Regions from separate parts of the Nocardia sp. XZ_19_369 genome, predicted to be linked through region 2. Evidence: riboswitches for the same ligand, from Rfam matches in the RefSeq annotation. Region 2 holds a riboswitch; the other holds the start of a gene.
The links. Region 2 has a riboswitch for thiamine pyrophosphate ahead of thiC (phosphomethylpyrimidine synthase ThiC). Riboswitches for the same ligand answer to the same signal wherever they lie in the genome.
Positions count from the first base shown of each region.

Region 1: another riboswitch for thiamine pyrophosphate. It lies ahead of IBX18_RS27940 (cytosine permease); the one in region 2 lies ahead of thiC (phosphomethylpyrimidine synthase ThiC).

Region 1 covers NZ_JACVED010000007.1:570,080-585,865, forward strand. The annotation lists gene IBX18_RS27910 (cystathionine gamma-synthase) at 1-777, opposite strand, end outside; gene IBX18_RS27915 (acyl-CoA dehydrogenase family protein) at 1,047-2,222, shown strand; gene IBX18_RS27920 (DUF6401 family natural product biosynthesis protein) at 2,436-2,813, shown strand; gene IBX18_RS27925 (hypothetical protein) at 2,893-3,765, opposite strand; gene IBX18_RS27930 (DUF4254 domain-containing protein) at 4,200-4,658, shown strand; gene IBX18_RS27935 (AbrB family transcriptional regulator) at 4,751-5,884, opposite strand; TPP riboswitch at 6,131-6,246, shown strand; gene IBX18_RS27940 (cytosine permease) at 6,243-7,631, shown strand; gene IBX18_RS27945 (DUF72 domain-containing protein) at 7,661-8,467, shown strand; gene IBX18_RS27950 (cystathionine beta-synthase) at 8,549-9,940, opposite strand; gene IBX18_RS27955 (hypothetical protein) at 10,050-10,529, shown strand; gene IBX18_RS27960 (SGNH/GDSL hydrolase family protein) at 10,549-11,439, shown strand; gene IBX18_RS27965 (acetyl-CoA C-acetyltransferase) at 11,480-12,700, shown strand; gene IBX18_RS27970 (Bax inhibitor-1/YccA family protein) at 12,832-13,683, opposite strand; gene IBX18_RS27975 (methyltransferase) at 13,811-14,962, opposite strand; gene IBX18_RS27980 (hypothetical protein) at 15,081-15,686, opposite strand.
Region 2 covers NZ_JACVED010000001.1:514,308-530,093, forward strand. The annotation lists gene IBX18_RS02420 (exodeoxyribonuclease III) at 1-616, shown strand, start outside; gene IBX18_RS02425 (Uma2 family endonuclease) at 626-1,225, opposite strand; gene IBX18_RS02430 (acyl-CoA dehydrogenase family protein) at 1,324-3,246, opposite strand; gene IBX18_RS02435 (TetR/AcrR family transcriptional regulator) at 3,429-4,055, shown strand; gene IBX18_RS02440 (homogentisate 1,2-dioxygenase) at 4,223-5,419, shown strand; gene fahA (fumarylacetoacetase) at 5,416-6,597, shown strand; gene IBX18_RS02450 (hypothetical protein) at 6,686-6,928, shown strand; gene IBX18_RS02455 (TetR/AcrR family transcriptional regulator) at 6,995-7,684, opposite strand; gene IBX18_RS02460 (lipase family protein) at 7,781-9,184, shown strand; gene IBX18_RS02465 (VOC family protein) at 9,318-9,800, shown strand; TPP riboswitch at 9,907-10,014, shown strand; gene thiC (phosphomethylpyrimidine synthase ThiC) at 10,008-11,657, shown strand; gene IBX18_RS02475 (hypothetical protein) at 11,710-12,627, opposite strand; gene IBX18_RS02480 (amidase) at 12,685-14,289, opposite strand; gene IBX18_RS02485 (DUF6640 family protein) at 14,437-14,916, opposite strand; gene IBX18_RS02490 (VOC family protein) at 15,048-15,554, shown strand; gene IBX18_RS02495 (MerR family transcriptional regulator) at 15,584-15,786, shown strand, end outside.

The sequences.
Region 1 (15,786 bases), on a different contig from region 2:
GTCGCAGTGCCGGTCCATCCGCACGGCCAGGGTCTTGGTGCCGCGCAGGGTGAGGAAGGCGTCGAACGGGCCAGGCACCGCACCCGCGCCGTTCTGCAGGAACGCGAACGCCGCGTCGAGTTCGGGGTCGTTGGTGATCAACGCGCCGCCCACCACGTCGGAGTGACCGCCGAGGTACTTGGTGGTCGAGTGGGTGACGATGTCGGCGCCGAGCAGCAGCGGCTGCTGCAGGTACGGGGTGGCGAAGGTGTTGTCCACCACCAGCTTCGCGCCCGCGCCGTGCGCGATATCGGCCAGCGCCGGGATGTCACCGATGCTCAGCAGCGGGTTGGTCGGGGTCTCCACCCACACCAGCTTGGTGTTCGGCCGAATCGCGGCACGCATCTCGTCCACGTCGAAGACGTGTGCGGGCGAGTGCTCGATGCCCCACTGACTGAACACCTTGTCGATCAGCCGGAAGGTGCCGCCGTACGCGTCGTCCGGGATGACGATGTGGTCACCGGGGCGCAGCGTGGCGCGGATGGCACAGTCCGTGGCGGCCATGCCGGAGGCGAATGCCCGGCCGTAGGTACCGGATTCGAGCGCGGCGAGGTTGGCTTCCAGCGCGGACCTGGTCGGGTTGCCGGTGCGGGCGTACTCGAAACCGCCGCGCAGGCCGCCGACGCCGTCCTGGGCGAACGTCGAACTCGCGTAGATGGGCACGTTCACCGCGCCGGTCTGCGGGTCGGGATCGAATCCTGCGTGCACGGCCCGTGTGGAGAACCCCAGCTCACTCATACCTGCGCCTCGCTTGCGCTCGGCTCCGGCATGACCGAGCTGAGCTCAGCTGTTTTTGTGGTTCGCTCGCTACGCTCGCTCATGATGGCCAGCCTAATCAGGGGCGATTTCTGGGCAACCCCCTGGTGCTCCACAGTTGGCGCGTGTCCGGCATTCGTCCGATGATTCCGATCTAGTTCCGCAGCTGAGCTCGTTGCACCGAAAATTTTCCGAGAAGCACCTGCGGTGACCCTGATCTCACCGGCGCCCTCCCCATTTAGGCTTAGCGCATGGTGACTGTGGAAGAACTGTTCGCGATCGACTCCCTGCTGTCCGACGAGGAGCGCGAGATCCGCGATGCCGTCGCGACCTTCGCGAATCAACGCCTGCGACCGCATATCGCGGATTGGTTCGAGGAAGGCACCTTCCCGGCCCGCGAGATCGCACCGCAGCTGGGCGAGGTCGGGCTGCTCGGTATGCATCTGGAGGGCTACGGCTGCGCGGGCATGTCGGCCACGATGTACGGGCTGGCCTGCCAGGAACTGGAGGCGGTCGATTCCGGCGTGCGCAGCATGGTGTCGGTGCAGGGCTCGCTGGCGATGACCGCGATCCACAAGTACGGCTCGGAGGAGCAGAAGCAGCAGTGGCTGCCGGAGATGGCGGCGGGCCGTGCACTCGGCTGCTTCGGGCTCACCGAACCCGATTTCGGGTCCAACCCGGGCGGCATGCGGACCAGGGCCAAGCGCGACGGCACCGACTGGGTGCTCAACGGCTCGAAGATGTGGATCACCAACGGCTCGGTGGCCGACATCGCGGTGGTGTGGGCGCAGACCGAGGACGAGGGCAAGCAGGTGATCCGCGGCTTCCTGGTGCCCGCCGGGACGCCGGGATTCAGTGCGCGCGAGATGCACCGCAAGCTGTCGCTGCGCGCCTCGGTGACCGCCGAACTGGACTTCGACGATGTCCGACTGCCCGCCGACGCGGTGCTGCCGGAGTCGCGCGGCCTCGCCTCGCCGCTGGCCTGTTTGAGCGAGGCACGGTTCGGAATCATCTTCGGCGCGCTCGGCGCGGCCCGCGACTGCCTGGCCGCGACCATCGATTACGCACGCACCCGCGAGGTGTTCGACAAGCCGCTGGCCGCGTATCAGCTGACCCAGGCGAAGCTGGCGAACATGGCCCTGGAATTCGGCAAGGGTCAGCTGCTCGCCGTGCACCTCGGCCGGTTGAAGGATCGCGGCGTGGTGACACCCGAGCAGGTGAGCGCCGGGAAGTTGAACAGCACCAGGGAAGCGATCGCGATCGCTCGCGAGTGCCGCACCATTCTGGGCGCGAACGGCATCACGCTGGACTACCCGGTGCTACGTCACGCGAACAACCTGGAGTCGGTGCTCACCTACGAGGGCACGGCGGAGGTGCATCAGCTGGTGCTCGGGCGCGCGCTCACCGACGCCAACGCCTTCCGGTGACGGCGTCCGTGGACTGAACTCGACGCCCGGCCACTGTGCGTTCGGCCGCACCGAATTCGTACCGGTCGGTCGCGTTTATGAATGGCTTCGGCGAACCGGTTCTGCCCCAATGATTTTCGTGCGGGCAATTTGCTGGAACGCACTTTTCCGGCAAAAGCGACTGGGTGAAGCGTCACAGTTCTATAAAGACTCGCCGGTTGCTAGCATAGGAACATGTTTCTGCTGGGCCCCGCGTTGCTCGAAGTGTCGGCGCGCAAGATTTTGAACCGCCTGCACAAGACGCACGGGGTACCGGCGCTTGCCGCGGCCGCGGAGCTGCCCGCGCTGTCGGCGGCGCTGGATCAGCACGCCGCCGCGGTGCGCGACATCCTCACGCTCGGCGTCGAGGAATCCGCGCGCGTTCCGGTGAGCGTGCTGCTCGCCGGCTACGCACGCGGGCTGCTCGATCATGTGCGCGAGGCCGCGGCCGATCGCGGTGCACCGTCGATGACCAGCACGGCACCGGGCGACCTCGGCAGCTGGGCGAACGCCGATTGGGTGCAGTTGCGCCTGGCGAGCGTGTGCCTGCACCCGTCCCTGCAGCCCGCCTGACGGGCACCAGAACAAAGGCGTCCGCCGTAGGCCGACAGCCCACGGCGGACGCGTTCGTCATTCGAACCGAGCAGGGTGCCTAGCGCCGGTCGCCCGGGTCGCGGTATCCCATGTACTCACCGGACTGCTCGTACGAGCCGCCGCCCTGCATCGCACCCTGATCCCACTGCTGTTGCTGCGCATGCTGGCCACGGGTGGCCTGCTGATCCATCCACAGCTGCTCCCGGGAGGCATCCTCACGACCGCGCGAGTAGGCCTCGGCGTGCCCCTTGACCGCGGGCATCTCCTCTTCCAGCCCGCTCAGCCAGTTCTCCCAGCGCTGCTGCATCGGGCGAACCATGCCGCCGCCGACACCGACCACCAGGATGCCGCCGATGGTGGCCAGCACGGTGATCAGGATCGGCATGGTGACCGACATGGCCACCCCGATCTGGTTCAGCGCGGCGACGATGCCGACACCCCAGATGAACACCGCGGCGATCCGGCCGATCATCGCGCCGTAGGACAGCCCGCCGAGCATGTTGCCGACCAGGTCACGCACCGCGGAGGCGATGGCACCCGCAATGACCACGATGATGATCGCGACCGCAGCCTTCGGCAGCCAGGAGACGATGCCGTCGAGCAGATCGCTCACCGGATTCGGACCGAAGACGCCGAAGCCGAGCTGCAGCGCGATCAGCAGGATCGCGTAGTAGGCCAGCTTCGCCAGCAGATCGGAGGCGTCGTAGCGGCTGCGCGACATCATCTGCTTGAGCCCGCCACGCTCGACCAGGCGGTCGAAGCCGAGCCGGTCGAGCACCTTGTCCACGATCGTCGACACGACCTTCGCGACGATCCAGCCGATGAGCAAGATGACGATGAATCCGGCCAGCTTGGGGACGAACGTGGCCACCGAACTCCACGCGTCCGAGAACCCCTTCTGGAAATCGATAGCCAAACTGGAGGTGTACATGCCCATCCCTTCGCTATCCGATTACGCCATGGCGTTTGCCGAGGCTGCTTCAATGCCGGTTATACCCCTGCCGCATAACTCGAACCATTCGTTTGCAGATAATTTGCCACATTGAGTCATTCGGCGCGACTACTCACCGCTGCGGCACGCGGGCCCGTACTGTCCATAGTCGACCGCCCCGAACTGGTCGGTCTTCCTCACAATGCGGCCCGACGCGATGCGGAGAAGATTGTTACGACCTGTCATCGCTGTGCCATCTCGATGTCACCGACACGCCGAGGTGGGTGGCGCACGCTTATCCCCGGATCCGGCATCAGGGCAATGCCTCCCGCCTGACGTCACCCGGAGGAGCACGATGAACACACAGACCGCCGACCCCATCGGCCGATGGCCGGTCGACCGCGCCGCGACGCGCCGCCCGCTGGGAGCCCGCGATGTTCGTGCGTGATCACGCCCTGCCCGGCCTCGGCGGCACCGCTCGGTCACTGCCGGATCAGCGCGAGCTGGTCGCCGCTTTCACCAGTAGCCAAGGCGATCCGAATACCGACCACCCCTTGATCGGCTGGGCCCGCACATTGGCCACCCTGCACCGGCAGCGCCACGGCAATCCGCTCGCGGCCGCGGGAATCGACTGCCGCCGAGCCGAATTGGTCGCCGCCATCGATAAGTGGGTGGCCACTCAGGTGCCTCGTCGCGGGTGCACCGAGCACCTGCGCACCGGATCCCTCGGCGCCACCGTCGATCGGATGGCCGCGGCACACGCGCACGCCAGCCATCTGCTGCACACCGCCGAAAAGGTGTCCGACGATCGGGTCCACGCGGCGTGGTATCGCCTGGCCTCGCTGGCCGATGAATGGACCGATCTCATCGTCGGCGCGGTCCGGAAGGCGTAGTGGCGCACGGGAACCCGGCCTGAATGGACAGTTATCGCCGCACCGCGCCGAAAACCGCGTTACGGCGCGCGAAAGTGTCCGCCCAGGCCGGGTCAGACCGCTAGCTTGGGTTCCGGCATCGCCATTTGCCGTGCCGAAAACCACCGCATCGCCTTCGCCAGCAGCGGCAGCATCAACACCATGAGCAGCAGTCGCATGCTCTGCACACAGGTGATCAACGGCAGGTTGGCATCCATCGACTCGGCGGTGGCCAGCACGGCGTTGATGCCGCCCGGCGTGGTGGCCAGGTAGATGTCGGACAGCTGGAGGTCGACGAAGGTGGCGACGGTGAAGGCGAGGCCCGCGACGATGGCGGACAGCGCGACGATGGTGACCGTCATGCCGGGGATCATCCGGGCCATCTCGCGCACGACCGGCTTGGTGAAGCGGGTGCCCACCTCGAAACCGATGAGCACGAACAGCAGATCCTTGAACAGATTCGTCGGCGCGTACCCGTGGCTGACGCCCAGCGCGGTGAGTACCGCGGTCATCAGCATCGGCCCGATCAGCGCGGGGCTCGGCAGGTTGAGCCGCTTGCCCACTTTGGTGCCGAGCACGCACAGCATCACCGCGATGGACAACCCGGCGACCTGATCGCCGCGCCCGACGATCATCCAGTACGGCAGATCAGGATTGGTGACCGCGGCGCCGAGCGTCGCGTGCTCGGTGACCAGGCCCTCGCCACTGTTGTTCAGCAACGCGCCGAGGGCGGGCGCGCTGACCGCGACCAGCGCGACCCGCAGGTACTGCATGAACGCCACCTGCCGCGGATCGGCGTCCATATCGTCGGCCACCGCGACCACGGCCGCGGAACCGCCGGCCAGCAGTCCGAGCGTCGCGGTCGGCAATTCCACGTGGGCGAACCGGGCGAACACCACCGCGACCAGCAGGCTGATCAGCAGCGTCGCCACCGTGACGGCCAGTACCGGCACCAGCGCCATCCCGATACTCGACAGCAGCGAGATCTCCAGGTAACTGCCCATCAGCACCCCGAGCATGGACTGCACACCGCACGAGAGCTGCCGCGGCATCGGAGCGGGCAACTTCCCGGCCAACGCCAGGGCCCCACCGACGACGATCGCTAGAATCATTTGCGGCGCCGGAAAATGCACGCGATCGAGTAACGTCGCCCCGGCAAGCACCGAGGCCAGCAGAGCTACCCATCCGATCACTTGCCTGCGCGTCATACCTAGTAATCCTCGCGGTGACTAGTGAACAGACCGTTACATCTCCGTTATCAGGGTTAACAGCTGGTGTGATCCTGAACGCACACGGCCAATTCCCTGCTCAGGGCGGACATTAGCGCGCCTGCATCCCTTTTTCGTACTACCCCATATAAGACGGATAAACACTCGAGCGAACTCGAAGCTCACCGCCGTCCGAGCGCGCAGCCCCGTGACCGCCGAGTTGCCACGTGTACTATTCGCCCGAACCACCCCCACCGCGGGAGCTCGGGCACGGCCGGGCTGAGAGGGCGGACCCCAGCGCTTCGCCGACCGCATGAACCTGTCCGGGTAATGCCGGCGTAGGAAGAGCGTTTCGGGCATGTCTGCATCGACCCTGCACAACTCCGAACGGCACGAGGCCCCCTTCACCCTCGATGAGCCCGCCCCGAAGGTGCTGTCCTTCTGGGACCAGAGCGCATTCTGGGCAAACCTGGGTGTCAGCCTCATCGCCTTCTCCGGCGCGTACACCGTGCTGGCACCGAATTCCGATGGCGTACCGCAGATCTCCATCTCCGCGGGCATCCTCGCGATGATCGTCGGCACCGTCGTCGGCGGGCTGATGCTCGGCCTGGCCGCCGTGCCGGGCGCCAAGACCGGCAAGCCCGCGATGGTGCTGCTGCGCGGCCTGTTCGGCGCGAAACTCAGTTATCTGCCCACCGTGTTGAACATCGCCCAGCTGATCGGCTGGGGCACCTTCGAATTGATCGTCATCGGTGACGCGGCCGACGAGCTGTTCGGCGGCGGCCCGCACTGGCTCTATGTGGTGGCCGCGGGCGTGCTGACCACGGCGCTGACCATCTGGCCGCTCGGCTCAGTGCGGCTGCTGCGCCGGTTCGTCACGATCGGCGTGGTGATCGCGCTGGTCTGGTTTTATATCCAGTTCTTCCGCACCGGATTGCCTGACCTGTCGGCCAATCCGGGCCCGCACGGCAGCGGCCCGTTCGGCGCCGACTGGAACCTCTTCTGGATCGCCACCGACGCCGCGCTCGCGGTCTCCATCTCCTGGATGCCGGTCGCGGCCGACTACACCCGGCACTCGCGCAGCACCGGCACGGCGTTCGGCGCGGCCAGCGGGGCCTACGCGATCACCCAGATCGTCGCCTACACCCTCGGGTTGTTCGCGCTGGCCCGGGCCACCGGCGACGGCCAGTACTCGCCGTTCCTCCAGGTGAGTCTCGGCGGGCTGTTCTTCTTCGTGTTCGTCTTGCGCGAGGCCGATCAGTCCTTCGCCAACGTGTACTCCACGGCGCTCTCGATCCAGAATCTCGCGCCGCGCATCGACCGGCGGATCCTGTCGATCGGTCTGGGCGCGTTGATCACGCTGCTCGCGCTGCAGCTGAACATGGCGAACTACTTCGCCTTCCTCGGCCTGATCGGCTCGGTGTTCGTGCCGCTGCTCGGGGTGCTGGTCGCCGACTTCTTCCTGCGCGCGAAGGGCGAGTGGAACACCGCCGAAGATGCCCCGCCGCGCTGGGGAATGATCGCCGCTTGGCTGGCCGGGCTCTCGGTCTATCAGCTCATCAACCCGGGCGATGCCGGTGTGTGGACCGACTTCTGGGTGGATGTGCAGGAGCAGCTGCACTTCACCAAGCAGGCGTGGATGAGTGCGTCGCTGCTGTCGTTCCTGGCCGCGATGCTGGTCGCGTGGGTTGTCGGCCGGGTTGCGACGCTGCGGAAAGAGCGGGCCGCGGTCGGCAAATCCGGCTAGCCGGTGGCCCCGGCTGCCACGATGGAGTCATGGGTGAGATCCGGATCGGCACCTCGGGCTGGGTGTATCCGCCGTGGCGTGGCGTCTTTTATCCGAAGGGCGTCACGCAGAAGCGCGAGCTCGCATACCTGTCCGAGCAGCTGAACAGCGTCGAGATCAACGGCTCCTTCTACGCGCTGCAGCGTCCGTCGAGTTATCAGAACTGGTCGAGCCAGACGCCGGACGACTTCGTGTTCGCGGTGAAGGGCAGCAGATTCATCACGCACATGAAGCGCCTGCGCGACGGTGACGAGCTGCTGGCGAACTTTCTCGCCTCCGGGCTGCTGGCGCTGGGCCCGAAACTCGGCCCCATCCTCTGGCAGCTGCCGCCGAACTTCCAGTTCGATCCGGAGCTGCTCGGCACCTTCTTCACCCACCTACCCCGCAGCACCACGCACGCCGTCGAGATCGCGAAACGGCACGACCATCGGGTGGATCCGGCGTTCACGACCACCGACGCCGACCAGCCGCTGCGGCACGCGCTGGAGATCCGCCATCCCAGCTTCGTCACGCCGGAGTTCACCGAGCTGCTGACCAAACACCAGATCGCACTCGTAATCGCCGATGCCGCAGGCAAATACCCGCTGATGGAGGAGGTGACCGCCGACTTCGTCTACATCCGGCTGCACGGTCACGACGAGCTCTACGTCAGCGGATACACCGATGAAGGCCTGGACATGTGGGCCGCCAAGATCCGCACCTGGTCCGCCGGCCACGACGTCTACTGCTACTTCGACAACGACGCCAAAGTCATGGCGCCCCGCGACGCGCTGGCCCTGCGCGCCCGACTCGAATAGCCGCACCTGCCTTGATTTCCCGCACAAGGAATCGCATGCGATTCGGTGTGCGGGAAATCAAAAGGTATGCGCGAAACCGCGTTAGTGGCCGAGGGTGCCGATGCTGAGGAAGCCCAACAGGTCGTGGCGGGTGATGACGCCGACGGGCTTGCCCTCTTCGACGACCATCAGCGCGTCGGTGTCCGACAACGCCTTGGTCGCCGCCGAGATCGGCTCGCCGGCACCGATCAGCGGGAACGACGGGCTCATGTGCTTGCCGACCGAATCCGTCAGGTGCGCACGGCCTTCGAACACCGCGGAGAGCAGATCGCGCTCGGACACGCTGCCCGCGACCTCGCCCGCCATCACCGGCGGCTCGGCACCGACCACCGGCATCTGCGACACCCCGTACTCGCGCAGGATCTCGATGGCGTCGCGCAGGGTTTCCGACGGGTGGGTGTGCACCAGGTCGGGCAGTTCGCCGGACTTGCCGCGCAGCACGTCGCCGACCAGCGGTTCGACCGTGCTGCCGTCGAGGCGCTCGCGCAGGAAGCCGTAGGAACTCATCCACTGGTCGTTGAAGATCTTCGACAGGTAGCCGCGGCCGCCGTCGGGCAACAGCACCACCACGACCGCGTCGGGCTCACGCTTGGCGACCTCGATGGCCGCGACCACGGCCATGCCGCACGAGCCGCCGACCAGCAGCCCTTCCTCGCGGGCGAGGCGGCGGGTCATGTCGAAGGAGTCCGCGTCCGAGACCGCGATGATCTCGTCCGGGATCGCCGGGTCGTAGGCGGAGGGCCAGAAGTCTTCGCCGACACCCTCGACCAGGTACGGCCGTCCGGTGCCGCCGGAGTACACCGAGCCCTCCGGGTCGGCGCCGATGATCTTGACCTGGCCGCCGGACACCTCCTTGAGGTAGCGGCCGACGCCGGTGATGGTGCCGCCGGTGCCGACGCCCGCGACGAAGTGGGTGACCTTGCCTTCGGTGTCCCGCCAGATCTCCGGACCGGTGGTCTCGTAGTGGCTGTCCGGGCCGCCGGGGTTGGAGTACTGGTCCGGCTTCCAGGCTCCGTCGATCTCGCCGACCAGGCGGTTGGAGACGCTGTAGTAGCTGGCCGGGTCCTCCGGCGCGACGGCGGTCGGGCACACCACGACGTCGGCGCCGTAGGCGCGCAACACGTTGCGCTTGTCCTCGCTCACCTTGTCCGGGCAGACGAAGACACAGTGGTAGCCGCGCTGCTGGGCGACCAGCGCCAGGCCGACACCGGTGTTGCCGGAGGTGGGTTCGACGATGGTGCCGCCGGGCTTCAGCGCCCCGGACTGCTCGGCCGCGTCGATCATCTTGACCGCGATCCGATCTTTGGAGCTACCACCCGGATTCAGGTATTCGATCTTGGCCGCCACCAGTCCGGCGTTCGGGCCTACAACAGAGTTCAACCGGACCAGCGGCGTATTGCCGATGAGGTCCACTACATGGTCGGCGATGCGCATGCGACCCATAGTTCCAGATGGTCCCGGTGTGAGTTCGCGCACGCCACGCGCAAGCCCCTCCGGCTCGACAAACCGGGATTCCAGCAAACGCCCATTTAGGATCCGAACCATGAAGCAGCCGAACATCGCCAAGGCCGGCGTTGTGCTGGCCGGAGCGGCACTCGCCGCGCTGGCCGGACCGGGCGCGCAGGCGAACGCAGTGACCATCGAATTCCCGCAGGTGCCCACGCTCGCCTACGGCGGCTGGTGCGGCACCACCATCCGGACCTGGGCCGATGTCGGCCCGGCGTGGCCGGGCCGGGCGATTCTCAATATGCGCGCGCTGCCCGTGGCGGGCATCGGGCCGGGCGACTATCCGCTGGCCCCGCTGTGCGAGGTGCGCACCACCGTGGCCTGGCGCAACACCAGCACCGGCGCGGTCGGCAGCTACGACGAGACGATCGTGTCCGGCCTCTACGGCAGCATGCAGTATTCACTGCTCCAGGACACCGGCCCTGGCTTGGTCGAGGTCACCGTCACCACCGACCACGCGAACATTCCCGCCCGCGGCTGGTTCCAGGTTCCCGCTCCGGCTGCCCCGACTGCGTGAAGTCGGTACATTTTCTTGTGTGAACGCACCACGCATCGGCTGGCGTACGGCCGCGGTGACCGGTGCCGCAACAGTCTTGGCCGGTTCCGGCGCGGGCACCGCATGGTGGGCGGCCTCTCGACTATTGATGGCGCAGGCAGGCGCGGCGCGTGGCGTGATCGGCCGCGACACCTCGAAACCACCGGAAGCCGACGGGATCTACACGGCGGGCTGCCTGACGCCGGAACGCTGGCGCACCGGCAAGCACGCGGACCTGCACCTGATGGTCTTCGGTGACTCCACCGCGGCCGGTGTCGGCTGCGTGGTCGCCGACGAGGTGCCCGGCGTCCGCCTGGCCCGTGGCCTGGCGCTGGCTACCGGACAGCGAATTCGATTGAGCACCAAGGCGATCTCCGGCGCCACCTCCAAGGGCCTGTCCGGTCAGGTGGACGCCATGTTCGTGGCCGGTCCGCCGCCGGACGCCGCGGTGATCCTGATCGGCGCCAACGACATCACCAAGAAGCACTCGGTGCGCGCCTCCGCGCGCAGGCTGGCCGCCGCGGTCGCGCGACTGCGCCGGGCCGACAGCGTGGTGGTGGTCGGCACCTGCCCGAATCTCGGCACGGTGACCGCGATTCCGCAGCCGCTGCGCACGGTGGTGCACAACTGGAGCGTCCGGCTGGCCAAGGCGCAGACGGTGGCCACCGCCGTCGCCGGCGGCCGTCCGGTGCCGATGGGTTATCTGCTCGCTCCCGAGTTCCGCGCTCAGCCCGAACTCCTTTTCGCCGCCGACGGTTTCCACCCCTCGGCCGCCGGTTACGAGCTGGCCGCGGCCCAGTTACTTCCGGTCCTGCTCGAGGCGTTGGGCGAGGCGACCCCGGCTGCCAGTCCCCTGGGGCGCGACGTAGATTCGATAGGAACCCGCGAGTAACAACCGCGGTTCGCACGTTCCTTCAGACAAAGGAGTCCTCATGCCTGAGGCTGTCATCGTCTCGACCGCCCGCTCCCCCATCGGCCGGGCGGCCAAGGGATCGCTGGTCGACATGCGGCCCGACGATTTGACCACCCAGATCGTCCGCGCGGCGCTCGACAAGGTACCTGCCCTGGACCCCAACCAGATCGATGACCTGATCCTCGGCTGCGGTTCCCCCGGTGGCGAGTCCGGCTTCAACATGGCCCGGATCGTCGCGGTCCAGCTCGGCTACGACCTGGTGCCCGGCACCACCGTGCACCGCTACTGCGCGTCGTCGCTGCAGTCCACCCGGATGGCCTTCCACGCGATCAAGGCGGGCGAGGGCAACATCTTCATCTCTGCGGGTGTCGAGACGGTGTCCCGGTACAAGAACGGCTCCGCCGACAGCTGGCCGAACACGCAGAACCCGCTCTTCGCCGACGCGCAGGCGCGCACCGCGAAGACCGCCGAGGGCGGCGCGGGCGTCTGGCACGACCCGCGCGAAGACGGCCTCATCCCCGACGCCTACATCGCGATGGGCCAAACCGCGGAGAACGTCGCAGGCTTCACCGGGATCACCCGTGAGGAGCAGGACCACTGGGGCGTCCGGTCGCAGAACCGGGCCGAGGAAGCCATCAAGAACGGCTTCTTCGAGCGCGAGATCACCCCGGTCACGCTGCCCGACGGCTCCGTCGTGTCCAAGGACGACGGCCCGCGCGCCGGTGTCACCTACGAGGCGGTCAGCAAGCTGAAGCCGGTGTTCCGTCCCGACGGCACGATCACCGCGGGCAACTGCTGTCCGCTCAACGACGGCGCCGCCGCGCTGGTCATCATGAGCGACACCAAGGCCAAGGAACTCGGCCTGACCCCGCTGGCCCGCATCGTGTCCACCGGTGTCTCGGGTCTGTCCCCCGAGATCATGGGCCTCGGCCCGATCGAGGCGTGCAAGCGCGCACTGGCCCTGGCGGGCAAGTCGATCGACGATATCGACCTGGTCGAGATCAACGAGGCGTTCGCGGTGCAGGTGCTCGGCTCGGCCCGCGAGCTGAAGATCGATGAGGACAAGCTGAACGTCTCCGGTGGCGCCATCGCGCTGGGCCACCCGTTCGGCATGACCGGTGCCCGCATCACCACCACGCTGATCAACAACCTGCAGACCCACGACAAGCAGTTCGGTCTGGAGACCATGTGCGTCGGCGGCGGCCAGGGTATGGCAATGGTCATCGAGCGGCTGAGCTGAGATAGCTAGTACACAGAAGAGGGCGGTCACCCGAGTGGTGACCGCCCTCTGCTGTCTCGGGACGCAAAACGGGTGGTTGCCGTTTCCGGCAACCACCCGTTGTCAGCTGAGGCGGTCGAAACCGCTTGGTACTAGTCGTTGTTGAAGTAGCTCAGCAGGCGCAGGATCTCGACGTACAGCCAGACCAGGGTGACGGTCAGGCCGAGGGCGACGCCCCAGGCCGCCTTCTCCGGCGCCTGCGCGCGGATCAGCTGATCGGCGGCGTCGAAGTCGAGCAGGAAGCTGAACGCGGCGATCGCGATGACCACCAGGCTGAAGATGATGGCGATCGGGCCACCGTCACGCAGGCCGAGGCCACCGGAGATGAAGAAGCCGGCGACCAGGTTGCCGATCACCAGGACCAGCACGCCGATCATGGCGCCGACGATCATCCGGGTGAAGCGCGGCGTGACGCGGATGGCACCGGTCTTGTAGACGACGAGCATGCCTGCGAAGACACCGAAGGTGCCCAGCACCGCCTGCGCGATCATGCCGCTGCCGCCGACGCCGCCGAAGCTGATGTCGGTGAACATGAACGACAGCGCGCCGACGAACAGACCCTCGAACACCGCGTAGGACAGCACCAGAGCCGGGTTGTCCATCTTGTTGGCGAAGGTCGCGACGAGGACGAGCACCAGGCCGATCAGGCCGCCGCCGATGACGAACCATTTCGCCAGCGAGGGGTCCGCGTTGCTGAAGCCGTAGGAGACGATGGCCGACAGCGCGAGCACACCCAGCGTGATGGCGGTCTTGGTCACCACGTCGTCGATGGTCATCGCCCGGGTGGTGCCCGGCGCCTGCTGGTACGGCTGCGGCTGCTGGTACGGCTGTCCGTACTGCTGCCCCAACTGGCCCGCCCCGGCCACGCCTGAGCCGAAGTTGGCGTAGCCATTGCCCTCTTGCTTGGGCAAGTTTCGGAAAACCGGATTGCTTGTGCTACGCACCTGCGTCCCTTTCTGGTCGTTGCCGCTGTTCGTCGAGCTCGCGCTCGATATCCAACTGCTGGGTACAACGTTTACTGCCCGGCGCTAGTTCCCGAAAAGAACGGCGCGCAGGCGGACAAAACGGACTCTACCGCTGCTGCGCGTCGTGTAGGCCACGCACGGATCGAGTGACTGTGAATTTGCGGTTGCGACCGACTACCTCGGTGCGCCCGACCATGCGCTCGATCACGCCACGGTAGTTCAGATGCGAATTGAACACCGTCCACAGCTCGCCGCCGGGCCGAAGCACGCGGCCGGTCTCGGCGAACATCTTGATCGCCGACCCGGTGTGCACGGCGGCGCCGACGTGGAAGGGCGGATTGCACAGCACCAGGTCGGCACTGTTGTCGGCGGCCGAGGACATCGCGTCGTCGCGCACCACCGTCACCCGGTCCGCAACCCCGTTGACCGCCACCGTCGCCCTGGCCGAGGCCACCGCGGCCGCCGACTGATCGGTGCCGAGCACCTTGAGGGCGGGCCGGGCCTTGGCCAGCTTTACGGCCAGTATCCCGGTGCCGCACCCGAGGTCGATCGCCTCGCGCGCATCGGGCTTCATCCACTTCAGGTGCTCCAGTAGGAACCGGGTGCCGATGTCGAGCCGGGCGCCGGAGAAGGCGGCACCGTGCGCGACCACGTCGAGATCGAGGTCGTCGAGCCGGTCGCGCACCGGGAACGGCGGGTCGCCGACCGGCTTCGGGCCGCTGACCAGCAGGGTGCGCGACTTCTGCCGGCCACGGCTGGCCCGGACCTCGGAAAACGACTGGGCCAGCACGTCGTTCATCGACTTCGTCAGATACTTGTCCCGGCCACCCGCGACCACTATCACCTCGGGATCGGCGTAGCGCGCGATGGCGTCGGCGACCTCGGCCAGCCCGGCCAGCGCCCGCGGCAGCCGCAGCAGCACCACCCGGACATCGGCGAGCAGCTCGCGGCCGAGCGGATACGCGGTGTAGCGGTCGGTGAGGCCGAGCGCGCGGGCATTGTTGGCCAGGGCGAGTTCGCCGGTGAGCAGATCCTGGTGCACACGGACCCCGCGCAGGTCGTGGGCGGTCACCGCGCCGATGGTCAGCGCGCCGTACGCGTCGCCGACTATGGCTATCTTTCCGCTATCGTTGCTGGCGAGCGCCTCGTCGGCGACATCGAGGATCAGCCGATCGGCGGCATCTACAGCGTAGAGGTTTAATGCCTCCACATCTGGATACCGCCGCAGTCGGCTCAGAACGTCCTCGATGGCTGCCACGCCTCAAGTGTGCTAGATCGTTGCCCCAACGTCACATCGGCCCCGGCTAACCGGTTTCGGCGCACCCCGTGTGCTCCGATCAATCGACTGGAAGGCGCAGCGTCCCAACCGATCCGGCTCAGTTGGCGCCCGCCTTGCCACCCGTCGCGGTCACCGCGTGCCAGACCCCACCGACGCCTTGGCCGAGCAGGTCGCCCGGCTTCGCATCCTTGGCGAAGAAGTAGACCGGCCACCCCGCGATGGTGATTTGGCATGCGCCATCAGCACGTTCGATGAAGCCGACGAGTTGCGGGTCGACGCCCGCCGCGTACACGGCCTGGCCGCGCTGCGCGATCAGCGGCGGCCATTTCGCGGCGCAATCGCCCGCGCAAGTCGAGGTGGGCGGCTGCGCGGTGTCCTTGTCGAATCGGTACAGCGCGCGGTCGGCGGCCGTAACGTGCTCTCCGACAGCGCTATTGTCCGCGAGGCGGAGTTGCACGGCATTCGTGCCGGTCGGCGCCGTTCCGCTGTAGATCTTCAGCCAGTCCTGCGTCTTGGCCGGCGCCTGGTTCTGCGGCGCACCGGCCGCAGCCGTGGCCGAGGTCGACACCGCCGGGGTCGGCGCCGCCGATGCCTCGGGCTTCGCCGTGTCGGCGTTTCCGCACGCACTGAGCAAACCAGCGAGAATCACCGAGGCAGCGGCGAATGGCAGCGCGGCTCGCTGGAAGCGCTTGGTCGACAGCATTTTTCAGATCCTCCGGATCGATCGATGACGCGCGATTCGCGTCCGGTCATCCACAACTACGAGGCAGGCCCGCGACCGGTTCACCCGCGGGACCATCGGA
Region 2 (15,786 bases):
CGTCTCCCGGGTCGGGTTGACCGACGTCGAGCTCGCCTTCCCGAACCAGCCCGGCTTCGACAAGGAGGCCGGTGAATCGCTGATCAGCGCACCCGTCGTCGAGTCGCGCGCGCTCGGCGCCACCTGCGGTGGTGTCCGGGTGTGGAGCCTGTACGTACCCAACGGCCGCGCCCTCGCCGACCCGCACTACGCCTACAAGCTGGAATGGCTTGCCGCGCTGCGAGAAAGCGGTGCCCGCTGGCTCGCCGACGACCCGCAGGCGAAGATCGCCCTGGTCGGCGACTGGAACATCGCCCCCACCGACGACGACGTCTGGGCCCCCGAGCTGTTCATCCACAAGACGCACACCTCCCAACCCGAACGCGACGCCTTCCAAGCCTTCCTCGACACCGGCTTCGCCGACGTCATGCGCCCCTTCGCCCCCGGCCCCGGCGTCTACACCTACTGGGACTACACCCAACTCCGCTTCCCCCGCAAAGAGGGCATGCGCATCGACTTCATCCTCGCCTCCCCCACCCTCGCCGCCACCACCAAAGACGCCTTCGTCGACCGCGAGGAACGAAAAGGCAAGGGCCCCAGCGACCACGCCCCGGTAATCGCCGAATTCACCGTCTAGGCGGGCAACTCAACGCACCCAAGCCTTCAACGGCTCCGTATCGAGGGCGACGTTCACCGGGTCGGGGAGTTTGACGGTGGCGCCGAACGGCACCTTCAGGACTTCCTCGTATCGGCTTCCGCGAGGCCTACTGTGGACCGTCACCTCACATGAATCTCGATCGATCAAGAGGTACACAGGTATCCCGGTCTCCGCGTACGCCCGTGGCTTCTCCTGACGATCGCGACGCTCAGTGTCTTGATCACCGGAAGTCACCTCGGCTACCAAGAGAACCGGCTCGGGATCAGCCCACTCGCCTTGGCCGACAAATGCGTCAGCGTCCGCCAGCGCGCCATCTGGACGAGCACGGCCCTTCCGGTACCGCTCGATCTTCAGGCCCCGCTCCGGGGTCAAAAACAATTCAGGACGGAACATCATGAAAACTCGGATCAACCACTGGATGATCCGATCGTGATCCCCATCCGGCATTGCCTTTGCCCCCAGCTGTCCGTCGATAAACTCGAGTTTCACACCCTCCGCGATACGATCGGCCGCCCGAGCGAGTTCTTCGAACTCCTCGGTGGTCATCAGAGACTCAGTTGCCATAAGAGGCTCCTCGACAGCGGTCATAGCAAAACAGTACCGGCAGTGACCGACAACAACGTTGGTCTCTCCGGATGCACGTCGCAGCAACGCCGAGGTACTGGACCATGAGTGACAGCCTACGTTTACGGGTTCATTTCGTAGGTTCCCGCGAGGGATCTGGCCTGGGCCAATACTTGATCGAAGCGACCGCGATCGGCGATCGGGCGGCGGATGAGGTCGAGGGCTCGGGTTTGCTGGGACTTGGTTGCGGCGGGCTTGGTGTGCAGGGTGAGGGCGTTCTTGGCGAACTCGCGGACGAAATTGTCGAAGATTTGGTCGAGTAGGGCCGGGTCGGTGTGTTCGATCTCGGCTTGTTCGAGGACCAGTTGGGCGTAGGGGAGGGCGGTGAAGAGTTCGCCGAGTGCGAAGAGGAAGTCGACGTCGCGTTGCTGGGTGGCGGTGGGGGATGCGGCGGCGAGCAGGGTTTGGAAGGCCAGGGCCTGGTCCAGGAAGACGGCGACATTCGGTATGTGGGTGAACTTTTCGAAGACCTGGCGCCAGTCGCTGAAGCGGATGCGGCCGAGGCCGCTGCTGGGTCCCTGGCGGAAGAGGAATTCGTCGTCGGCGGGGTCGCGGCGGGTCGGTACCGGAGCGTAGGCGGCGCCGGCCAGTTCGGTGCGCAGTTTCGGGATCGCGGCGCCCGCACGGGGGGCGAGCTTGCGACTCGACCAGCTGAGTGCACCCGAGACGGCGCGGACCGCGCTCTTCGGTGCGGCGCCCGCGCCGGGCAGCAAACGCAGTGCGGCCAGCCCGGCATCGGCGGGGTGGAACATGTAGTTGGCCATGAACTTCAGCGACAGCGCCATGTTCACGTGCACGGTGCCTTCGAGCCGGGGCAGTCCGAACAGGCCGAGCATCGCGATCGGGAAGTACATGTCCTTCTCGAAACCGCGCGCCGCGATCACATCGGCGAGATCCTCGATGATCCGCTGCCCCTGCCGGGTGACGGTCATCTTCTCGATCGCGTTGAACAGCAAGTAACGCCGGTCTTCCGGGGAGGCGGAGCGCATGTAATCGATGGCCCGCTCGCTGTAGAGCTTCATCGCCATCAGCCGCGCGTACGAGTCGGTCAGCAGTGACTGCACCTGCGGGAACTCGGTCACCTTGTGCCCGAACAGGATTCGGTTCTCGGCGTGCGTCACGGCCTCGTAGTAGGCGTGCTCGCAGGCGCCGACGGCACCGAAGCCGAGATTGAACTTGCCGACGTTGACGGTGTTCATCGCCGCGTGGAAGGCCGCTTCACCGCGATGCAGGATGTCTTCTTCGGCAACGGGGTAGTTCTCCAGATCGAAGGCCGCCACGTACATCTGGCTGTCCACGACATTGCCGCGCAGGTGGTAGTTCTCGTGCTGGCTGTCCGCCAGGAAGAACAGGTAGCCCTCGTAATCCTGCTGTGTCGGTTTGCTTTCCAGTGCCTTCGAGCTGTCGATGATCGGCTTGTCGGAGCGCCGGCCGAAAACCGAGACCAGCGCGGCCTGATTGCCGTTGCCGATGTAGTGCTTGGCGCCGGTGGCCAGGTAGCCGCCGCCGGGCTGCGGCGCGACCATCATGTCGGTGGAGTAGACGTCAGCGCCGTGCTCCTTCTCGGACAGGCCGAAGGCGAAGATCTCGCCGGAGGCCAGCAGGGCGGCGGCGCGTCGCTTGGCCGCCGCGTTGTCGCTCTGCCAGATCGGGCCGAGGCCGAGAATGCTGACCTGCCAGACGTACCAGTACTGCATGGAGTAGAAGCCGAGGATCTTGCTCATCATCGCGATCCGCGCGGTGTCCCAGCGCTTGTTCGGATCGCCGTCCGCCTCGGCCGCCGGTGTGAGGAAAGTCGCGAAGACCGCCTCGCGCTTCACGAAATCGAGGAACTCCGCGTACCAGACCCGATCCCGATCCTCCTGCTTGAGCACCGCTTTGCCGCGGGTCTCGAACCAATCGACGGTCGCGCGCAGCAACCGGCGGGTCTCGGCGTCGAACTCGGTGAATTCGCAGGTCTTCGGGTTGAACAGGGTTTCGGTCATCGCTGACTCCTCGGCTGTGGCATAGCGCTCGCACCCGCGTGCAGGTCGCTCGACAAAGACAGTCGGCACTAGCCTACCGACTTCATGCACGACTGTAGCATTAACATTCACTTGTGTAGGAAGTTGATCTACAGGCGCGGGACCAGCGAGAACTCCGCAACATGCGCTGCTATGTTGTGCTCATGGGTAGCGATTCGGCCGTGCGACCGCGGCAGCGAGCGCCGCACCTCGGCCCGGAACGCCGCCGTCCGCAGGTGCTCGACACCGCGCTGGCCATCGCCGTGGAGCACGGCATCGCGGCGATCACCATGGCCGCCATCGCCGAACGGATGAACGTGACCCGGCCGGTGGTCTACGCCTGCTTCGCCGACCGCGTCGAACTGATCGAAGCGCTGATCCAGCGCGAAGAGAGCTACCTGGTCGACGACCTGCTCGGCGTGATGCGCCGCCGCGACGTGGACGCGGGCGAAACCGTGTTCATCGAGGGCTTCCGCGCACTGCTGGAGAAGGCCGCCGCGCGGCCCGACGCCTGGCGCCTGCTGTACGGCAATCCCGATCCGGCCGTTGCGGATTCGTTCGGCCGCGGGCGTGCCCTCGCCATCGAACGCTGCAGCACCCTGCTGCGCCCGACCCTGCGCGCCTGGGGCACCGAAGACGCCGAACGCAAGCTGCCGGTACTGGTGGAGCTGTGGGTGTCGGCCGGTGAAGGCGCGGTGCGCACACTGCTGGCCGGCGAGGGCGGCTGGACGGCGCAGGATCTCGGCGCCTTCGTCGGCGCAGCGGTCTACCGCGCCCTGCGTCACGCCTGACAAATTGCCAGCAACTTTCTGAACAGCTAGGCGAAATGCCTCCCGATCCCCCGATGTTCCGGCAGAATCCGCGCTGACGGGGGCGGATTCCGCCACTGCGCCCGCGCGCCCATCACTACGATGGGGACCAGTTGAACCAGACCACAAGCCAGGCAGGAGGTGCGGTCATGGCGTTCTATCGACAAGTAGGAGCGGTGCCGCCGAAACGGCATACGCAACATCGGGACGAGCAGGGGCAGCTCTATTACGAAGAGCTGATGGGCGAGGAGGGTTTCTCCGGCGATTCCTCGCTGCTGTACCACCGTGGGCTGCCGCCCGCGATCGTCGACTCGACGGTGTGGGAGCTGCCCGATCAGTCCACCACCCCGAATCATCCACTGCGGCACCGGCATCTGCGGTTGCCCGAGTTGTTCCCCGACGACACCCCGGCCAGGACCGACGCGGTGACCGGACGACGGCTGCTGCTCGGCAACGCCGATGTGCGCATCTCCTATGTCGTGGCGAAGGGCAGCTCACCGCTGTACCGCAACGCGATCGGCGACGAGCTGGTCTACGTGGAATCCGGTGCCGCGGTAGTCGAAACGGTCTTCGGCCCGTTGCCCGCGCGCCAGGGCGACCAGGTGCTCATCCCGCGCGCGACCACCCACCGCTGGCTGCCGACCGGTCCGGAACCCTTGCGCGCGTATGTGATCGAGGCTTCGAGCCACATCACCCCGCCGAAGCGGTACCTGTCGAAGTTCGGCCAGTTGCTCGAGCACGCGCCCTACTGCGAGCGCGACCTGCACGGCCCGGCGGAGATCCTGACCGCGACCGGCACCGACGTGGAGGTGCTGGTCAAGCACCGCCCCGGCGGCAAGGTCGTCGGTACCCGGCTGCTGTACGCCACCCACCCGTTCGACGTGGTCGGCTGGGACGGCTGCCTGTATCCGATCACCTTCAACATCAGCGATTTCGAACCGATCACCGGCCGCATCCACCAGCCGCCGCCGGCGCATCAAGCCTTCGAGGGGATCAACTTCGTGGTCTGCAATTTCGTGCCGCGCAAGGTGGACTATCACCCGCTGTCCATCCCGGTGCCGTACTACCACTCCAACGTCGACTCCGACGAGATCATGTTCTACTGCGGCGGAAACTACGAGGCGCGCAAGGGATCCGGCATCGCGCAGGGTTCGGTGTCGGTGCATCCCGGCGGCTACGCGCACGGCCCGCAGCCCGGCGCCTACGAGCGCAGCATCGGACTCGACTACTTCGACGAACTCGCGGTCATGGTCGACACCTTCCGGCCGCTGGAACTCGGCGAAGGCGCCCTCGCCTGCGAAGACCCGGCGTACGCGTGGACCTGGTCCGGACGGGGGCCCGCGTGAAGACTCGCGTCGAAGTACCCGACGATTCCCTTTTCGGTGCGGACAACCTGCCCTACGGGGTGTTCGCCCCGGACGGCCAGAACTACCGCGTCGGCACACGTTTGGGCGACTCGGTCATCGATCTCGCTGCGGCACTGGGCGATCCGGAGTTCGCCGAACCGAGCCTGGCCGCCCTCATGGCGCGGGGTCCGGACCATTGGCGTGCGGTGCGCGAACGCATCCGCGAACTGGTCGGCAATGAAATCGACAGCGCCGCAGTACATGCGGTGTCCGAGGTAAACCTCGGACTGCCGGTGGCGATCGGCGACTACGTCGACTTCTACGCCAGCATCGACCACGCGACGAACCTCGGCCGCCTGTTCCGGCCGGACAGCGAACCGCTGCTGCCGAATTGGCGGCATCTGCCGGTCGGCTACCACGGGCGGGCAGGCACCGTGGTGGTGTCCGGCACCGAGGTGATCCGTCCGTCCGGCCAGCGCCGGACCGATTCGGGCACACCGGATTTCGGTCCGTCCCGGCGCCTGGACATCGAGGCCGAGCTCGGCTTCCTGGTCGGTGTCGGTTCCGAACTCGGCGATCCGATCGAGACCGGCGAGTTCGCCGAGCGGGTGTTCGGCGTCGCACTGGTCAACGACTGGTCCGCCCGCGATATCCAGGCGTGGGAGTACCAGCCGCTCGGCCCCTTCCTCGGCAAGTCCTTCGCGACCTCGATCGCGCCCTGGGTCACGCCGCTGGCCGCGCTGCAATCCGCTCGGGTATCGACACCCGAGCAATCCCCCGAACCCCTGCCCTACCTGCGAGAAAAGGAGCCGTGGGGGCTCGACATCGACTTGACGGTGTCCTGGAACGGGGAGGTGGTCGCGCACCCGCCGTTCTCCCGGATGTACTGGTCGCCCGCGCAGATGCTGGCCCACCTCACCGCGAACGGCGCCGCCACCCGCACCGGCGACCTCTACGCCTCCGGCACCATCTCCGGCCCGGAGCCCGACCAGCGCGGGTCCTTCATCGAACTCTCCTGGGGCGGTAGCGAACCCGTGCTGGTGAACGGTCAGCAGCGCACCTTCCTGGAGGACGGCGACGAGGTGGTCATCACCGCGTCCGCACCGGGCCCCGAGGGCAGGCGCATCGGTCTCGGCGAGGTCAGGGGGCGGATCCGGCCCGCACACCGCCGCGACTGACCCCGGAATCGAGGGCTACGCGCGACAGTTTCCGGCGGGTACCGTGCCCAGGCGGAGGAGGCGCCGCCGGGAAGTGGGAGAAGGATCTATGAAACGTTCACTCGCTGGTGCCGTCCTCGTCGGCGCGCTGCTCATCCCCGGTCAGTTCGTCGGCGTCGCGTCGGCTTCCGCCGCGCCCACCGCGGCCGTGGTCGCCGATTCCGGATCGGGGGCGGGCTCCTCGCAGCTCGGTTGCACGTCCAACACCAACCCGACCTGCCCGGGTTGGGTCAAGGCGCTGACCGAACTGCTCACCGCGATCTCGACAGGTTCGGCGAAGGGCGGCAAGTAACGCCGCGGCAGAACCACGAAGCGGGGCGGTCCGAGCTATCGGACCGCCCCGCTTCGTGCTTGTAAACTATTGTCCCGCAACAGCTCCGCGTCCGGCATTGACCACGGTGACGAACCGGATCAGGTCCTCGGTGAGGGTGTCGACGCCGTCCGGGGCGCCGCCGTCGTCGTGATGGTGCAGCCAGTCCGCGACGAGTTCGAACATGCCGCCGATGGTGGCCAGCGCCAAGGCCAGTCGCGCCCGCTGCACGCCGGCATCGCTGGCCGGTTCGCCGCTCCACACCCGGTCCAGGAAGGCTGCCGACCAACGCCGGTTGCTGCGCCGCATCCGCTCCACCGCGGGCGAGATGCCGCCCGCCTCACCGAAAGTCACCTTGGCCAGGCGCGGGTCGTCGGCAATGGCGTGCACGAACGCCTCGATCACCGGCACGGCGCGCTCCGGCCAGGCCAAGTCGGCGGCCGCGGCGGCGCCGGCGATCACCCGTTGCTGGATCTGCGCGGTGAGTTGTTCGAGCAGTGCGATGTAGCACGCTTCCTTGCTATCGAAATGGTCGTAGAACCCCTTGGTTCCGACATACGCGCGCTGGCAGATCTGCTCGATCGATGTTCCCGAATAGCTGTGCTCGGCAAACAGTTCGGTGGCCGCGTCGAGCAATTGATTGCGCCGCTGTGCGCTGCGCTGTTCGGCGTCGAGTCCACGGATCCGGCGGCGAGCCGGCCCCTCGGCAGGCCGCGCGGCGGATTTGCTGCGGGTCATACCTCGACCATAGCTCGATGCGCTTTAGAAAGAGTTCTTGTTGATAACAGGCTCTCATGTTGTAATCGCTGTCACATGATGAGGAAGGACGCACACGTGTCAGTGATCACAGGGGATCGGACCGACCGTATCCACCGGTCGGGGCGCACGGTAGCCGCGCTGGTGACCATGGCATTCGCCATGGCCGCCGTGCTGCTCGCGGGCGCAGTCACTCCCACGCAGGCCGCCGCAATCCCACTCCCGCACGAGGATTCGTTCTACCAACCGCCCGAAGGCTTCGAAGCCCAGGAGCCTGGCGCCATTCTCCGATCCCGCGAGGTACGTCTCGCGGCGCTGACCGTTCTTCCGGTGAATGTGCGGGCCTGGCAATTGCTTTATCGCACTACGGATCTGAACGAACAACCCACCGCCGCCGTGACCACGGTGGTGCTCCCCGCGCTGGCCGATCCGAATCGCTCCCGGCCACTGGTATCGCTGCAGTTCTACTACGACAGCGCCAATCTGGACTGCTCGCCGTCGTTCGTCTTGCAGCAGGGCGCGGGGCTGGCCGGACTCGAAGGCATCCATTCACAGAGCGAACTGCTCGGGCTGGCCGCGTTGATCAGCCAAGGCTGGGCGGTCTCCATCCCGGACTACGAGGGTGTCAACGGCCACCTCACCGTGCCCAAGGAGCCGGGTTACATGACGCTCGACGGCGTCCGTGCCGCCGAACGTTTCGAGCCGCTGGGGCTGGACGGAGCAAACACCCCCGTCGCGTTCTGGGGCTACTCGGGCGGCGGTATGGGCTCGGGTTGGGCGGCCGAAATGCAGCCGACTTACGCACCCGAACTGAACGTGAAAGGTATTGCGCTCGGGGCTCCTACGTCGGATGTGGTGTCGCTGCTGCATGTGAACGGCTCGATGTTCTCCTCATTGATCGGCATCGGCATTTCCTCACTGCGCAAGGCCTATCCGAAGTTCCGGGAGGCCTCCGATCGGTATCTGAAGCCGGAGGGCCGGGCGCTGATGGACCAGACCGAGCGCCAATGCCTGCCGCGCAACGCGCTCACCCAGATGTTCGTCGACTACGGGCGGTTGCTGACCATTCCGATTCCGGAATTCCTCGCGGTGCCCGAGATCAAGGAAGTCTTCGACTCGACGGTGCTCGGCCGCAACATCCCTACCGCGCCGATCTTCCTCTACCAAGGTGTGTTCGACGAGGCGGTGCCGGTATGGACGAATGACCGGCTGTCCCAGCAGTGGTGTGCCGGTGGCGCATCGGTGATCTACAAGCGCGACCATCTCAGCGAGCATTTGAGCCTGCCGTCGCTCGGCATGGCCGACACGCTCAATTGGCTGAAGGCGCGGCTCGCGCCGAACGCGCCCGATCAATTCGGCTGCCGAACCGAGAATGTCGTGTCCATGCTGGCCGATTTCAACGCGCTGCTGACGCAGATCGAGATCAACCTGAACGCCACCTTCGGCGCGCTGGGATTCCCGATCGGCCCTCGCGAGCGTTAGTAAGAACGTGCGAAGCCTGCCCTCGACCGGAACCCACCGGTCGAGGGCAGGCTTTTCTCGTTCCACCGCGATGAATTCCGGTCGCCCATCCCGTCTGCACAGATATCTATCAACTCCGGCCGGGAGGACCATCATGCAGAAGATCGTCACCAACCTCTGGTACGACACCCAGGCAGAAGAAGCCGCCGAGTTCTACTGTTCGCTGTTCGCCGACTCGAAGATCACCCACGTCCAGTACCACACCGAGGCGACCAACCGTCCGACGGATCTGGCGATCACCGTCGACTTCGAACTCAACGGACAGCAGTTCACCGCCATCAACGGTGGCGGCGACTACAACTACACCCATGCCATGTCGCTGCTGGTCAACTGCGAAAGCCAGGACGAGGTCGACCGGCTGTGGGAGGCGCTGCTCGCCGACGGCGGCAAGGAGATCGAATGCGGCTGGCTCAACGACAAATACGGGGTGCCGTGGCAGATCTGGCCCGCCGAGGCCACCGAGCTGGTCACCGGCGACGATCGCGAAGCGGTGAACCGCGCCATGCAGGCCATGCTCGGGATGCGGAAGATCGTCCTGCAGCAGATGCGCGACGCCTACAACGGCAAGACCGACTGAGGTGGTACGGCCGGCGCCGGACCGATGCCACCGGCGCCGACCTGCGTCTTCCACCGATCACCTGACGGACGTTCAGGGTCAGCAGGTACTGTCGGGCTGGAAAATTTCACACGCCAACGGGGGCTCGCACCAGCGGGCTGAGAGGACGGCTAGGGCCGTCGACCGTATGAACCTGACCGGGTAATGCCGGCGTAGGGAGGAAAAATCATGGCATCTGTTGCGTCAAAAGACGGCTCCGAGACAGTCGACACTGTCACCACCGGACCCATCGAAGGCAGCGTCAAGCACTATCACGAGGTCGACGGGCTCCGCGTCCCGGTGCGTCGGGTGAACCTGACCAACGGTGAGCACTTCGACGTCTACGACACCTCAGGTCCGTACACCGACGACTCGGCGGAGATCGACCTGGAGTCGGGTCTGCCGAAACTCCGCGATACCTGGGCCAAGCCCGAGGTCGACGGGCCGCCGACCCAGCTCGCCTGGGCCAGGCGGGGCATCATCACCCCCGAGATGCGGTTCATCGCCGCCCGCGAGGGTGTCACCCCCGAGCTGGTCCGCGACGAGGTCGCCCTCGGTCGCGCGGTGATCCCGGCCAACCACAAGCACCCGGAGCTGGAGCCGACCATCATCGGCAAGAAGTTCCTGGTGAAGATCAATGCGAACATCGGCAACTCGGCCGTCTCGTCCTCCATCGCCGAGGAGGTGGAGAAGATGGTGTGGGCCACCCGCTGGGGCGCCGACACCATCATGGACCTGTCCACCGGCAAGAACATCCACGAGACCCGCGAGTGGATCCTGCGCAACTCCCCCGTGCCGGTCGGCACCGTGCCGATCTACCAGGCGCTGGAGAAGGTGAACGGCGATCCGACCAAGCTCACCTGGGAGATCTACCGCGACACCGTGATCGAGCAGTGCGAGCAGGGCGTGGACTACATGACCGTGCACGCGGGCGTGCTGCTGCGCTACGTGCCGCTGACCGCAAAGCGGGTCACCGGCATCGTCTCGCGCGGCGGATCCATCATGGCCGCATGGTGTTTGGCGCACCACCAGGAGTCGTTCCTGTACACCAACTTCGCCGAGCTGTGCGACATCCTGGCGAAGTACGACGTGACCTTCTCCCTCGGTGACGGCCTGCGCCCCGGCTCCATCGCCGACGCCAACGACGAGGCGCAGTTCGCCGAGCTGCGGACGCTGGGCGAGCTGACGAAGATCGCGAAATCCCATGGCGTGCAGGTGATGATCGAGGGCCCGGGGCACGTGCCGATGCACAAGATCGTGGAGAACGTGCGGCTGGAGGAGGAGCTGTGCGAGGAGGCGCCGTTCTACACCCTCGGCCCGCTCGCCACCGACATCGCACCCGCCTACGACCACATCACCTCGGCGATCGGCGCCGCGATCATCGCGCAGGCGGGCACGGCCATGCTCTGCTACGTGACCCCGAAGGAACATCTCGGGCTGCCCAACCGCGACGACGTCAAGGTCGGCGTGATCACCTACAAGATCGCCGCGCACGCCGCCGACCTGGCCAAGGGGCACCCGCACGCGCAGCAGCGCGACGACGAATTGTCCAAGGCGCGTTTCGAATTCCGCTGGCGCGATCAGTTCGCGCTGTCGCTGGATCCGGACACGGCCCGGGAGTACCACGACGAGACCATGCCCGCCGAGCCCGCCAAGACCGCGCACTTCTGCTCCATGTGCGGTCCGAAGTTCTGCTCGATGCGCATCTCCGCCGATGTCCGTGAGTACGCCGCGCGTAACCAGCTCACCGATGTCGAGGCGATCGAGGCCGGGATGGCGGCGAAGTCCGCGGAGTTCGTAGACAACGGTAACGCGGTCTACCTGCCCGTCGTTTCGTAGTCCTTCGACGGGTTCGCCTGTCCGGCAACGCATCCGGTTCCCGCACACCGCTTCAGGTGCGCGGGAACCGGTCGTTTCCGTCCCGTCGCATGATCGCCAGCAGTGCCTCGAGGTGATCGGCTGGGACGACTTCCATCCGGTCGCCGCTGCCGCGGATGGTCGCGGCGATGTCGACGGTGATTCGGTTGCGCCACCAGTAGATCGAGCGGCTGACCGGTCTCGACTCGGCTTCGCCCGCGACGAGCAGCTGGGCGAGCAGGCTGGTTCCGGCGAAGACGGTGGGGCCGGTGATCGGGTGCACGAGCAGGTGGGTGTGCCCCGGAATGACGAGCAGTGCGCCCCAGGGGCCGACGACCGGATAGTCGTCGAGCCAGCGCACGTGCGCCGTGACGAAATCCGAAGCACCGTAGAGCATTTGCATATCGACGTCGTCCATGCCGTCGATCTCGGCGGCCATCAGATCGAGCCCACCCTCCGCGCGGGTGTTGCGCTCGGCGATCTCGAACAGGTCGGATTCCTGTGCACCCCAACGCAATGCAGCCGCATAGGTCACCGGAATCATGATCTCACCGAAGTCGACCAGCACCCGCTGCAGCAGCCCCGGCGCGACCAATCGCCGCACATCATTGATCAACCCCTTCGTGCGCGCCGAGCAGAGCCGGGTCCGCAGCAGCGGCCGCACCGACTCCAGCCGCGCCATCTCGAGATGCCCCGCGGTCAGATCCGCGATCTGCATCTCCAGCCGATCCCCGACCAGCGCCGCCCACAGTTGCCGCGGCGCCCGAGCAACCCGACGCGCCAGCCGCGTACTCGGCAGCACGATCCGAACCCCCGCCGCACCACTGAGCACGAACTCCCCATCGGACTCCCCGCACCCGAACCCGTGCCGCAGCCCAACCTCACTGACCAGCAGTTTCCACAATCCCGAGGACGACTCCCGCATGACCCCTCGCTCTCGGCCGATACCCACCTTCCTCTAGTGTATCGAACATACGTTCGAAACTGGAGTGATGTGGGGATCCGGGGGCTAGGGCAACGGTGGCTTGTCTTTGTGGTAACTCGTCTGCGCCTGGATGTCGATGGCGATCTGTAGCAGGTGTGCGTCGCTGTAGGGCGGGCCCATCAGTTGCACGCCTACCGGCAGCTGGGTGACGGGGCTGCGTTCGCCCGGAATAGCGACCGCGGGCAATCCGCAGAAGTTGGCATCGTTGGTCTGTGGCGACATCGCCATACCCGCTTGCGGACCGTAGTCGCCGAATGGTGGCCGGTCGACGAGCTCGGTGCCGAGTACCGGTAGCAATACGGCGTCGAGTTTCTGTTCTTTCAGCAAGGCCAGCCACCGGCTCTGCCTGTGGGTTCGCTCGCGCAGGAGTTGCATATACCCGGTCGATTTCGGTTCGTTCGCCAGGAAGTAGTCGAACGTTTCGTTGAGGTACCGGGTGTATCGATCTTTCTCGGCGGGCCACCATTGTCCGTGGTAGGCCGCTATTTCGACGCCTTGGGCGACCACCATGTCCAAGTAATCCATCGGTGCCGGCGTGTCGACCTCGATCACCTCGGCGCCGAGTCGGCGCAGCGTGGACTTCATGGATTCGTAGCCGGCGGCGACGCCCGGATCAAGTTTCGGCGCCACCGCCGGAACACCGAGGCGAGTGCCGGTGAGTCCACCCGGACGAGGCCCGGTCGGAAACGAGATCGGCCAATCGGCGAACCCGTTCGTGCGTGGATCGAGCGGATCGAACCCCGCGATGACGGTCAGCAGTGCGCTCAGGTCGGCGGCACTGCGCGCCATCGGGCCGATATTGTCGAAGCTCCACGCCACCGGAATGGTGCCGTACACCGACGCCAGCCCTGCGGTCGGTTTGATGCTGCAGACATTGCAGGCCGAGGCCGGGATACGCAGGCTCCCGGCGGTGTCGGTCCCGAAGGCAGCCGAGGTGAAACGAGCCGCCAAGGCCGCGGCCGGACCGCCCGAGGAACCGCCGGGCACCTTGCCGTAGTTCCACGGATTCGCCGTCTGCTCGGTCAATGAACCGATTGCCGCCTGATGAGTTTGCACATGACCGAGCAGCGGCATGCCCGCTGCCTTCAAGCGAACCCACGTCGTCGAATCCCCGACCGCGATATTCGCACCGAGCAGGGACGGCAGGCCGACCGTCAATGGCTTGCCTGCCACCGCGAACACATCCTTGAGCGCGACCGGAATGCCGCAGAGCAGCGGCGTATCCGTACCCTGCCGACGCCGGCGCGCGTCGGCGTCCTGGGCCGCGGCGATCGCCTCGTCGGAATATCGGTGGACGAACGCATTGATCGCCGGATCCTTGGCATCGGCGTGCTCGATCAGCGATTTCGTCAACGCCTCGCTCGTGATCGCACCCGCGCACAACAAAGCCGCAGACTCCAGCACACCCAGCTCGGTCAAATTGCCGGTATCGATCGTGCGGTGATCCGGCAGCGACTGTGGATACGTGCGCGGAGTCACCGACGGCCGCGGCGCCTGCTGGACCGAGAACGGCGGTGTGGCATCTGTATTGGTCGGGTCGGGGTGGGAACCGGACTCTGGATACGTGAACTCGGGCGAGCCACCATCCGGCTCAGCCTCGGTTCCGGCCGCGTCATCCCTGCCGACCATGACCGCTGCGGCAGCACTCGCCACCGCTACGGCGGATCCGAAGCCCAATAATCCAAGGACATTTCGTCGCTCCAAGCGAACCCCATCTCGAGTGTCGCGGAAATTTGTGGTGTACAGCTCTTCTCGCCGACTGCAGAATTCGCATTCCTACCGCGGTGGGAGCGGCGCAGTCCGGCGGATCGTGCGGAGGCGGCGGCGTTCCAACAGATATCCCAGCGCAACCACGGCGATCATCACGGGAACGATGGTGCGCAGGTCGATCGGCATGCCGAACAGGTGCGGTACATCGGCAGCGAACTGTGCGTCACGGTGCGACGCACCCGGAAAAAGAAAGGCACAGGCCGCACCGGCCCACCAGACACCGGCGAACAACGCACCCGCCGCCAGTCGCTCCTGCCCATAGCCGGGGCGCCATAGATAGATCAGTGCCAGGCCACCCAGGATGGTGGCCAGCGAGATCGTAATAGCGTCATGAAATTTGGCATGCGCGGTGAAAGCGGGATTGAAAATGTGCGTCGAGTTGTAGTCGTCGTACCACTGCAGAACGGCGTTGCCGACAGCGGCTATAGAGAGAAGCCACCGACCCGCCATTGTCTTCGGTGGCCTGAAGCGCGGTGATCCGCCCATGAACCTATTCAATGGCAATCCATAACTTCCGCGTTCGCGCCACGCCGAAGCGGCCGCCGTCACACGGTTCCACGCAAGTCAGCGGTCTTCACGTTTGACCCTGACGTTGCGTGAGGCTTGACGATGCACTCATGACCGATACGTTTTCCGCATTCGATATCAGCCCCGTTCCCGATCCCGCAGTCGACGCCGAGCCTGCGGAGCTCTACCGCGGCATCTACGCGATGCCGATGTTCGTCACGGTGCCGACGGCGGATCTCGCCGGGTCGGTGGATTTCTGGGTTCGCGGTCTCGGGTTCTTCGATCTGTTCACGGCGCCGGGGCAGGTTACGCATCTGCGCCGCTGGGCATTTCAGGATGTTTTGCTCGTGCCGGGTGAGCGGCCTGCCGATGCGTCGGCGGTGAGCGTGAGTTTCGCGTGTGTGCTGAGCCAGCTCGAACAGATTGCGAACGCGTGTGAGCAGTTGCGGCCGGGCTGTACGACGGGGCCGCGGGAGATGCCGTGGAACTCGGTGGAGCTGGAGGTGGTCACGCCGGAGAACGTCCGGGTGATCATGACGGCGGCCCGGCCGTACGATCCGAACGGCGCGGCAGCCGAGTACCTGCGGGACATGGGTATCCCGGCGCCCGAGCAGTGACCGGCGTCGGGGCTGACACACTGGACGGTGTGACGAATCGCCCCTTCGCCGAGGCAGCGACAGGTGCCGGCCGCACGGTCGGCGCCGTCGCCGCGCTGGTAGGTGTCACCGTCCGGACGCTGCACCACTGGGATGCGATCGGGCTCGTCTGCCCCTCCGAGCGCAGCTACGCGGGCTACCGGCTCTACACCGCCGAGGACATCGCCCGGATCCATCGGGTGCTGGTCTATCG